3 regions of the Saccharothrix sp. 6-C genome follow, and region 1 is predicted to be linked to each of the others. Evidence: riboswitches for the same ligand, from Rfam matches in the RefSeq annotation. Region 1 holds a riboswitch; each other region holds the start of a gene.

Region 1 (3,234 bases):
TCGTGGGCGATGAGCGGTGGTGGAGAATGGGTCGGGTGACTGAGGATTCGACGTCGGCAGGGCACGGGAGTCACCTCCTGGGCCCGGCCGACGTCCGCCGGCTGGCCGCCGAGCTGGACATCCGCCCCACGAAGAAGCTGGGGCAGAACTTCGTGCACGACCCGAACACGGTGCGGCGCATCGTGTCGGCGGCCGACCTGCGCCCGGACGACGTGGTGCTCGAGGTGGGCCCCGGCCTGGGCTCGCTGACGCTGGCGTTGCTGCCCTCCTGTCGCGCGCTGGTGGCCGTGGAGATCGACGGCGTGCTGGCCGACCGCCTGCCGGTCACCGTGGCGGAGCGGGCGCCCGGGCTGGCCGAGCGGCTGTCCGTCGTGCACGCCGACGCGATGCGCGTGACCCCGGAGCAGCTCCCGGTCGCGCCGACCGCCCTGGTGGCGAACCTGCCGTACAACGTGGCCGTGCCCGTGGTGCTGCACCTGCTGGCCGTGCTGCCGTCGTTGCGCACGGGCCTGGTGATGGTGCAGTCCGAGGTGGCCGACCGGATGGCCGCCGGTCCCGGCAGCAAGGTCTACGGCGTGCCCAGCGTGAAGCTCGCCTGGTACGCCGACGCCCGCCGGGCCGGTCCCGTGCCGCGCTCGGTGTTCTGGCCCGTGCCCAACGTCGACTCGGCGCTGGTCGCGTTCGACCGGCACGAGCCGCTGTCCACTGTGGACCCGAAGCGGCTGTTCTCGTTGGTGGACGCGGCCTTCGCGCAACGCCGCAAGATGCTGCGCGGCGCGCTGTCCGGTTGGGCCGGCTCCGCCGCCGAGGCCCAGCGGATGCTCGTCGAGGCGGGCGTCGACCCGGCGGTGCGCGGCGAACAACTGGCCGTCGGCGACTTCATCCGGATAGCCGAGGTCGCGTCCACTCGGTAGTCGTTGATCTTTCGGCCGAAAGTGTGATTTGCCGGACGATCCTGTTTCAGGCTTGCGTCAGCCGGTCCCGGTCGGGTCTACTCGTGGTGCCATCCCGAGCGGCCGAGAGACCTGGCTCCACGACGCCGCAGCAACCACCCCTCCACGGGGGCAGGTGCTTCCGCCAGGAACGATGGAGGATCACGTGCCCAGGATGCGAATGCTCACCCGCCGGCGGGTCGTCGACCACGGCCGCCGGACCTCCTCGGCCTGTCGCAGCCGCTGAACAGCCGAAAGCGCCTCGAATTCCCGCGTCCTCCATCCAGGACACCTTTCCGAGCTGAGCCGTCGGTCGCGCGCGCCAAGGGCGCGCGCCGCCGCATGCCGTCGTGGAGCGAAACGTGATCACTGTCGAGAACCTCACCAAGACCTTCCCCGGGAGTACCGGGCAGGTTCGCGCGCTGGACGGCGTGAACCTGGACGTCGCCGCGGGCACCGTCCTCGGCGTCGTCGGCCCCAGCGGGGCGGGCAAGTCCACCCTGGCCCGGTGCGTCGCGCTCCTGGAGCGCCCCGACAGCGGCGCGATCCGCGTCGACGGCACCGACCTCGTCTCGCTCGACGGCACCGCGCTGCGCGCCGCCCGCCGGCAGATCGGCGTGGTGCCGCAGGGCGACTCCCTGTTGCGCCAGCGCACCGCCGCGGGCAACGTCGCGCTGCCGCTGGAAGCCGCGGGCGTCGCCGGGCCCCAGCGCCGCACCCGCGTCGCCGAGCTCCTCGACCTCGTCGGCCTCACCGACAAGGCCGGCTCGTACCCCGACCAGCTCTCCGGCGGGCAGCGCCAGCGCATCGCGGTCGCCCGGGCGCTCGCCGCGTCGCCGTCCGTGCTGCTGGCCGACGAGCCGACGTCCGCGCTCGACCCCGACACCACCGGCTCCGTGCTCGCCGTGCTCGACCGGGCGCGCGCCGAGCTCGGCGTGACGGTCCTCGTGGTCACGCACGACATGGGCGTGGTCCGGAAGATCTGCGACGACGTCGCGGTGCTGGAGGACGGCCGCGTGGTGGAGCACGGCAAGGTGCTCGACCTGGTGTCGGACGCCGCGAGCCGCACGGCCGCGTCGCTGCTGCCCGCCGTGGACCAGAACCCGGCCCTGGAAGGCTCGTTCGACCGGGTCGCGGACGTCGTGCTGATCGGCTTCGCCGCCGTGGGCGCGCTGCTGCCCGAGGCCACCAGCCGGTTCGGCGTGGAGCTGAACCTGCTCGGCGGCGGCCTCACCAGGCTCGGCGAGACCCCGGTGGCGCGGTTCCGCGTCGGCCTGAAGGGCGAGCGCGCCGACTCGGCGCTGGAGTGGATCTCCGAAGCGGGCGGCTCGGTGCGCCGGACCCTCTCGGGTCCCCAGGGAGTAGCTGCGTGAGGTCCGCAACACCCTGGTCCATCGTGTTCGACGACGTGCTGGTCGCCACCGGCGAGACGTTGTACATGGTGGTCGTCTCCACCCTGATCGCCGTTGCGCTCGGAGCGCCCGTCGGCGTCTGGCTTCAGCTCACCGCACCCGGTGGGCTGAAGCCCCGGCCGGTGCTGCACAAGGTGCTCGGGTTCGTCGTGGACCTGGGCCGCTCCATGCCGTTCCTGGTCCTGCTGGTGGTGCTGACGTCGCTGACGAGGCTGCTGCTAGGCAGCACCATCGGGCCGACCGCGGCCATCGTGCCGCTCGCCGTGGGCGCGATCCCGTTCGTCGGCAGGCTGGTCCAGAACGTGCTGGCCGAGGTGCACGTGTCGGTGGTCGAGGCCGCCGTCACCACCGGGTCGTCCACGCTGCGGATCGTGCGCAGCGTGCTGCTCCGCGAGTCGTTGCCCGCCCTGGTCAACGCCATCGGCGTGACCGCGATCGCCCTGCTGGGCTACTCGGCGATGGCCGGCGTGGTCGGCGGCGGCGGGCTCGGCGACCTCGCCGTGCGCATGGGCTACCAGCGGTTCAACGACCGCTACCTGTGGAGCACGGTCGTCGTGCTGGCCGTCATCGCCACCGCGATCCAGTTCACCACCAACCGCGTGGCCCGCGGCGTCGACCGCCGCCGCACCGCGTCCGTCTGATCGCCTTCCTCCTCACCTAAGGAACGACATGCGTATTCGTGCTGCCCTGCTGGCCGTGCTGCTGACCGCGGTGGGCTGCGGTAGTGGCGACACCGGCGCCGCGTCCGACCCCGACGCGCCGCTCAAGGTGGGCGTGAGCCCCGTGCCGCACGCGCAGGTGCTCCAGTACGTCGCGGACAACCTCGCCGCGGCCAAGGGGCTCGAGATCGAGGTCGTCGAGTTCACCGACTACGTGCAGCCGAACACGGC
Region 2 (3,234 bases), 2.4 Mb from region 1:
GCCGCCGTTCGAGGTGGCGATGCTCTGGAGCTGGGCCAGGTCGGCCTGGACGGCGGAGACCGGGATGTTCGGCCCGGCCAGGGCGGTCGGCGGCGCGGCGGTGGCCGAGCCGAGGCCTGAGCCGAGGAGCGCGCCGGTGGTGACCAGCGCGATGGAGATCGTTCGCAACTTCACGGTGTCTCCCGCGGGGATGGGTGTCTCTCGGAGGGAACGGGGGAGTTGACCGGGGCGGCGGACCCTGTTGTCAACATGCACGGTTTCGCATGGTTCGCGCTAGCGACGTTCGGCTGGTGACGCTCCGTGCGGTGCCGGATTCGTCCATTTCGGTATCACCGGGGAGAATGACCCTGTCGGGTGACGGAGCGGTGATGTGGAGGTCGAGTGGGCGATGTGACGGGCTACCTGGGCATCGCCGCCGCGGTCCTGCTGCTCTCGGTCATCGCGGTCAGGGTCTCGATCAGGCTCGGTCTGCCGTCCCTCCTGCTCTACCTCGGCATCGGCGTGCTGCTCGGCGAAGCCGTGGTGGGCATCCAGTTCGAGGACGCCGACCTGACCCGCTCGCTCGGCACGGTCGCGCTCGTGCTGATCCTCACCGAGGGCGGCCTGACCACCCGGTGGACCGCGGTGAAACCCGCGCTGGGCCTCGGCATCACGCTGTCGACCGTCGCCGTCGGCGTGAGCATCGCGGTCACCGGGTTCGGGCTGCACTTCCTGCTGGACATGGACTGGCGCACGGCGCTGCTGTGGGGCGCGGTGCTGTCGTCCACCGACGCCGCGGCCGTGTTCAGCGTGTTGCGCGGGGTGGGCGTGGGCAAGCGGCTCATCGGCGCGCTGGAGCTGGAGTCCGGCATCAACGACGCGCCGGTCTACATCGCCGTCGTGCTGCTCGCCGCGCCGGACCCGATCTCGTGGACCGCGCCGCTGCTGATGGGCTACGAGCTGATCGCGGGCGGGGTGATCGGCATCGTGCTCGGCTGGCTCGGCGGCGTCGGCCTGCGCCGGGCAGCGCTGCCCGCCACCGGCCTGTACCCGCTGGCCACGGTCGCGGTGTGCCTGCTCGCCTACACCGTCGGCGACCTCGCGCACGCGTCCGGCTTCCTCGCCGTCTACATCGCCGCGCTGGTGCTCGGCAACGCCCGCCTGCCGCACCGGGCCGACACCCTCTCCTTCGCCGAGGGCCTGGGCTGGATCGCGCAGATCGGCCTGTTCGTGCTGCTCGGGCTCTACGCCTCGCCGGGCCGGCTGCTCGACGCGCTGGTGCCCGCGCTGGTGGCGGGCGCGGTGCTGGTGCTGCTCGCCCGACCGCTGTCGGTGCTGTTCGCGGCGGCGCCGTTCCGGGTGCCGTGGCGGGAACAGGTGTTCATCTCGTGGTCCGGGCTGCGCGGCGCCGTGCCGATCGTGTTCGCCCTGATCCCGTTGATCCAGGGCGTCCAGGGGGCGCAGCAGCTGGTCGACGCGGTGTTCGTGCTGGTCGTGGTGCTGACCCTGGTGCAGGGCACGTCCCTGCCGTGGCTGGCCAAGTGGCTGGGGCTGGTCAAGTCCGGCGAGGCGCACGAGGTGCAGGTCGACTCGTCGGCGCTGGACGACCTCGGCGCGGAGCTGCTGCAGGTGCGCATCCAGCCCGGCTCCAAGCTGCACGGCGTGTACCTGTCGGAGCTGCGGCTGCCGCCGGGCTCGTCGGTGAGCCTCGTGGTGCGCGACGACAACGGCTTCACGCCGCAGCCGACGACCCGGTTGCAGGAGCACGACCAGCTGCTGGTGGTGTGCACCGAGGCCATGCGCACGGCGACCGAGGACCGCATCCGGGCCGTGGACCGGGCGGGCCGGTTCGCGCGCTGGAAGGGCGACGTCGGCCGACCGTGACACGGGCGGCGCGCCGGCCCGCGCGTGGCGCTCCCAGGATGTGAACGCCCCTCGACGCAGGCGCGCGGGCCGGGTTACCTTCGACGCGAAGGTCATGAGTGCCAGCGCTAAGCCCGGGCTTGCTGGCCGGCAACCCTCCTACCGCGGTGGGGTGCCCCTGGTGAGGACCTGGCCTGGCGCGCAGGGCGCCCGGCAAGCGCGGGCTCCCTCCCACGGGTGTCCCGGGACCCCCGGAGGGCGTCATGACGATCGCAGTTCCCGTCACCACCACCACCGCTGCCCTTCCCCGCGTCGTCGGCGCGTCGCTGCGCGTGCCGCTGGTCACCGGTGAGCGCGTGGAGTACGCCAACCTCGACCACGCGGCCAGCGCGCCCTGCCTGGAGCAGGTCCGCGACGCCGTCGACGAGGTGCTGCCCTGGTACGCCAGCGTGCACCGCGGCGCGGGCTTCGCCTCGCAGGTCAGCACGAAGGTCTACGAGCAGGCCCGCTCGTCGGTCCGCCGGTTCCTCAACGCCCGCGACAGCGACGCCGTCGTGTTCGCCCGCAACACGACCGACGCGCTGAACCTGCTGGCCAGGAGCCTGCCCAAGCGGACCGCCGTGATCCTGTTCGACACCGAGCACCACGCCGCGCTGCTGCCGTGGCGCGGCCCGAACGTGCGCCGGCTGCGCACGCCCGCCTCACCCGACCAGGCCGTGCTGGAGCTGGACCGGGCGCTGCGCGAGGCGCCGGTCGGCCCGCGGCTGGTCGTGGTGACCGGCGCGTCCAACGTGACCGGCGAGATCTGGCCGGTGGCCGAGCTGTCCCGGGTGGCCCGCGCGCACGGCGCCCGGATCGCCCTGGACGCAGCCCAGCTCGCGCCGCACCGGCCGGTGGACGTGCGCGCCCTGGACGTGGACTACACCGTGCTGTCGGGGCACAAGGTCTACGCGCCGTTCGGCGCCGGTGCGCTGGTCGGCCGGTCCGACTGGTTGCAGGCCGCCGAGCCGTACCTGGTCGGCGGCGGTGCGACGGCCCGCGTCACCGACCACGGCGACCGGCTGGGCGTGGCCTGGTCGGCGGTGCCGGAGCGGCACGAGGCGGGCACGCCGAACGTGGTGGGCGTGCACGCGCTGGCCGTGGCGTGCGACGTGCTGGGCAGGCACTGGGAGCAGACCACCGAGCACGAGCGCGTGCTGCTGGCGAGGCTGCGGGAAGGCCTGAGGACCGTTCCCGGCGTGCACGAGCTGACGCTGTTCGGCTCGGACCGGGACCGCGTGGGCGTGGTCAGCTTCACCGTCGGCGGCCAGGACGCCGGCTACCTGGCCGCCGTGCTGTCGGCCGAGCACGGCATCGGCGTGCGCGACGGCGCGTTCTGCGCCCACGTGGCCG
Region 3 (3,234 bases), 770 kb from region 1:
ACGGCGACACCGCCGTCCTGGCAGGCCCGGACGGGCCGCGGGTCGCCCGCAGGAGCGGCGGCCGACACCACCACGGACAAGGGGACAACGATGAAGAACGACGTCTGGATCCGACTGCACTCCGGCTGGTCGCCCCAAGAGGACAACCGGGCCGTGGCGTGGGCGCTGTGGCAACCCGGCTACACCGCCCAACCCTGGCCGAGCGAGGAGCTCCGGCCCGCGTTCACCTACTACGTCTGCGAGGAGCTGCCCGGCGGCGAGCGCGGCATCGTCGCCAGGGCGACGGCCACCGGCGTGATCCGCCTGGCGCAGGTCTTCTCCGCGGACAGCGCCTACCGCCTGATCGCCGACGGCCTGTTCGACGCGGACCTCGCCATCCCGCCGGAGGCGTGGCACGCCGAGCGCTACAACCAGGAGAAGGCGAAACGGCCCTGGCCGCAGATGCTCACCGCCTGGCGCGTGGCCACCGAACCGGTCGGTCCGCACGTCCTGCCGGAGCTGACCGCATTCCCCCGGACCGGGTGGCTGCGCTCGTCCAGGATCGCCCTGTGACCACCACCGCGGACGGGAGAGCACCGGTGGGGAGAACGACAGCCGGGGCGACCGGTGTGCCGCGACCAAGGTGGCCCGCGCTCGGCCGACCACCGCCGATCCGGTCGTCGGCGGGCTGACCGCCACCGTTCACGCCCGGGGTCGGGCCCCAGGCGTGAACGGGCGGAACGGGGTCAGTCCTGGAGGGCCTTCAGGACGGCTTCGGCCGACGGCGGGACGTTGGCGCGGGGGCCGACGCGGTCACCGAGGGCGTCCAGGGTCTTGAGGCCGTCGCCGGTGATCAGGAGCACGGTCTCGCCGTCCGGGTCCAGCTGACCGGTCTCGATGAGCTTCTTCGCGGTCGCGACGGTGACGCCGCCGGCGGTCTCCGCGAAGATGCCCTCGGTCCGGGCCAGGAGGCGGATGCCCTCGACGACCTCTTCGTCGGTGACGTCCTCGATCGCGCCGTTGGTGCGGCGGACGGCGTCCAGCACGTAGGGGCCGTCGGCGGGGGCGCCGATCGCCAGCGACTTGGCGATGGTGTCCGGGCGGACCGGGGTGACCACGTCGTGGCCCGCCTTGAAGGCGGCCGCGACGGGGGAGCAGCCGGTGGCCTGCGCGCCGAACACGCGGTACGGGGTCTGCTCGACCAGGTCGAGGTCGCCCAGCTCGCGGAAGGCCTTGTCCACCTTGGTCAACTGGGAGCCGGACGCGATCGGCACCACGATCTGGTCGGGCAGGCGCCAGCCGAGCTGTTCGGCGACCTCGTACCCGAGCGTCTTGGAGCCCTCGGCGTAGTAGGGGCGGACGTTGACGTTGACGAACGCCCAGTCCTCGTGCTCGGCGGCCAGTTCCTGCGCGAGCCGGTTCACGTCGTCGTAGTTGCCGTCGACGGTGATCAGGTTGCCGCCGTAGACGGCGGTCATGAGGATCTTCGCCCGCTCCAGCGTGGACGGCACCAGGACCACCGACTGCCAGCCCGCGCGGGCGGCGGCGGCGGCGACGGCGTTGGCCAGGTTGCCGGTGGAGGGGCAGGCCAGGACCTTGAAGCCGAGTTCGCGGGCGGCGGCGAGGGCGACGCCGACGACGCGGTCCTTGAACGAGTGGGTCGGGTTGCCGGTGTCGTCCTTCACCCACACCTTGCGCACGCCGAGGGCCTTGGCGAGGCGGTCGGCCTCGACCAGGCGGGTGCCGCCGGGGTTGGTGTTGGGGTGCGACTCGACGGTGGTCGGCACGGGGAGCAGGCCGCGGTAGCGCCAGATCGACCGGGGGCCCGCCTCGATGTCCTCGCGGCGGATCCGACCGAAGTCGTAGGCCACTTCCAGCGGCCCGAAACACTCGAGACAGGCGTACTCGGCGGCGAGCGGTGTCTGGTGGCCGCATTCACGACACGACAGCGCGCGGGCGGGACCGAGGTCGAAGGAGGTGGTGGCCGAGGGCACACTGACAGCAGTCATCGCGAGGTATCTCCTCATCTTTCCCGCGCACCGCGGGTCGGAATTGGCACCGTGATCGCCAGCGGACGCTGTGCGACGGGTTGCCGGGGCTTCTACGGGCCGATCCCTCTGCCCCTCTGGATGAGCGGTATTCAGTTATGGCCCTCAACTTACGTCACGATCCCGACCCTCAGCCAGAGACGTCCACCATCCGGACGTCTGCCGGCCGTGGGAGGATCGCGCCGTGAGTGCGCCCGCTGACACGCCCGACGCCGTGCACCTGATCCTCGGCGAGGAGGAGTTGCTGGTCGAGCGCGCGGTGCGCGGTGCGTTGGCGGCGGCGCGGAAAGCCGACCCGCAGGCCGACCTGACCCGCGTCCGCGTGACTGATCTCACCCCGCCTGAGCTGGCGGAACTGGTGAGCCCGTCGCTGTTCGCCGAGGGGCGGGTGGTCGCGCTGGAAGCCGCGCAGGAGTGCGGCAAGGAGATCGCCGACGCGGTCCTCGGCTACGCCAAGGCCCCGGCGGACGGGGTGACGGTGGTGGTCGTCCACAGTGGCGGCGGGCGCAGCAAGGCGGCCAAGGAGCTGCCCGCGGCGCTGCGCAAGGCCGGCGCCCGCGTGACCGAGTGCCCCAAGATCACCAAGGCGGCGGACCGGGAAGCGTTCGTGCGCAACGAGATCCGCGCGGCGGGCGGCGGGAAGGCCGACCCGGAGGCCGTGGCGGTGCTGATCGAGGCGGTGGGGTCGGACCTGCGCGAGCTGGCGGCGGCGGCCTCGCAGCTCGTCGCCGACACGGCCGGCAAGGTCGACGCCGAGGCGGTCCGCCGCTACCACCGCGGCCGGGCCGAGGTGACCGGGTTCGCGGTCGCGGAGAAGGCCGTGATGGGCGACCGGGCGGGTGCGCTGGAGGCGTTGCGGTGGGCGATCCAGCTCGGTGTGCCGCACGTGCTGGTCGCCGACGCGCTGGCCGACGCGGTGCGCACGATCGCGCGGGTCTCCGCGGTGGGCCGGGGTGACCCGTTCAAGCTGGCGGGCGAGCTGGGCATGCCGCCGTGGAAGGTGAAGAAGGCCCAGGGCCAGTCGCGTGGCTGGGAGGAGCGGGGGCTCGCGGCCGCGATGACGGTGGTCGCGGACCTGAACGCCGACGTCAAGGGCGTCGCCGCCGACTCCGGCTACGCCCTGGAACGTGCGGTGCTGAAGATCGTCGCCGCCCACGGCCGCCGCTGAGCGCTGGGTCGCCGGCCGGTGCTGCCGGGCCGCTGAGCG

What was found. Region 1 has a riboswitch for S-adenosylmethionine ahead of IOD16_RS00490 (methionine ABC transporter ATP-binding protein). Riboswitches for the same ligand answer to the same signal wherever they lie in the genome.
Region 2: it holds a riboswitch for S-adenosylmethionine, as region 1 does, so the genes downstream of both, IOD16_RS28615 (aminotransferase class V-fold PLP-dependent enzyme) here and IOD16_RS00490 (methionine ABC transporter ATP-binding protein) in region 1, are expected to answer to the same signal.
Region 3: it holds a riboswitch for S-adenosylmethionine, as region 1 does, so the genes downstream of both, thrC (threonine synthase) here and IOD16_RS00490 (methionine ABC transporter ATP-binding protein) in region 1, are expected to answer to the same signal.

The regions. Positions count from the first base shown of each region.
Region 1 covers NZ_CP064192.1:97,134-100,367, forward strand. The annotation lists gene rsmA (16S rRNA (adenine(1518)-N(6)/adenine(1519)-N(6))-dimethyltransferase RsmA) at 36-914, shown strand; SAM riboswitch class I at 1,001-1,093, shown strand; gene IOD16_RS00490 (methionine ABC transporter ATP-binding protein) at 1,295-2,305, shown strand; gene IOD16_RS00495 (methionine ABC transporter permease) at 2,302-2,985, shown strand; gene IOD16_RS00500 (MetQ/NlpA family ABC transporter substrate-binding protein) at 3,014-3,234, shown strand, end outside.
Region 2 covers NZ_CP064192.1:6,777,487-6,780,720, reverse strand. The annotation lists gene IOD16_RS28625 (M28 family metallopeptidase) at 1-174, opposite strand, end outside; gene IOD16_RS28620 (potassium/proton antiporter) at 382-1,863, shown strand; SAM riboswitch class IV at 1,954-2,068, shown strand; gene IOD16_RS28615 (aminotransferase class V-fold PLP-dependent enzyme) at 2,106-3,234, shown strand, end outside.
Region 3 covers NZ_CP064192.1:864,214-867,447, forward strand. The annotation lists gene IOD16_RS03995 (DNA internalization-related competence protein ComEC/Rec2) at 1-671, shown strand, start outside; gene thrC (threonine synthase) at 726-1,988, opposite strand; SAM riboswitch class I at 2,000-2,115, opposite strand; gene holA (DNA polymerase III subunit delta) at 2,212-3,195, shown strand.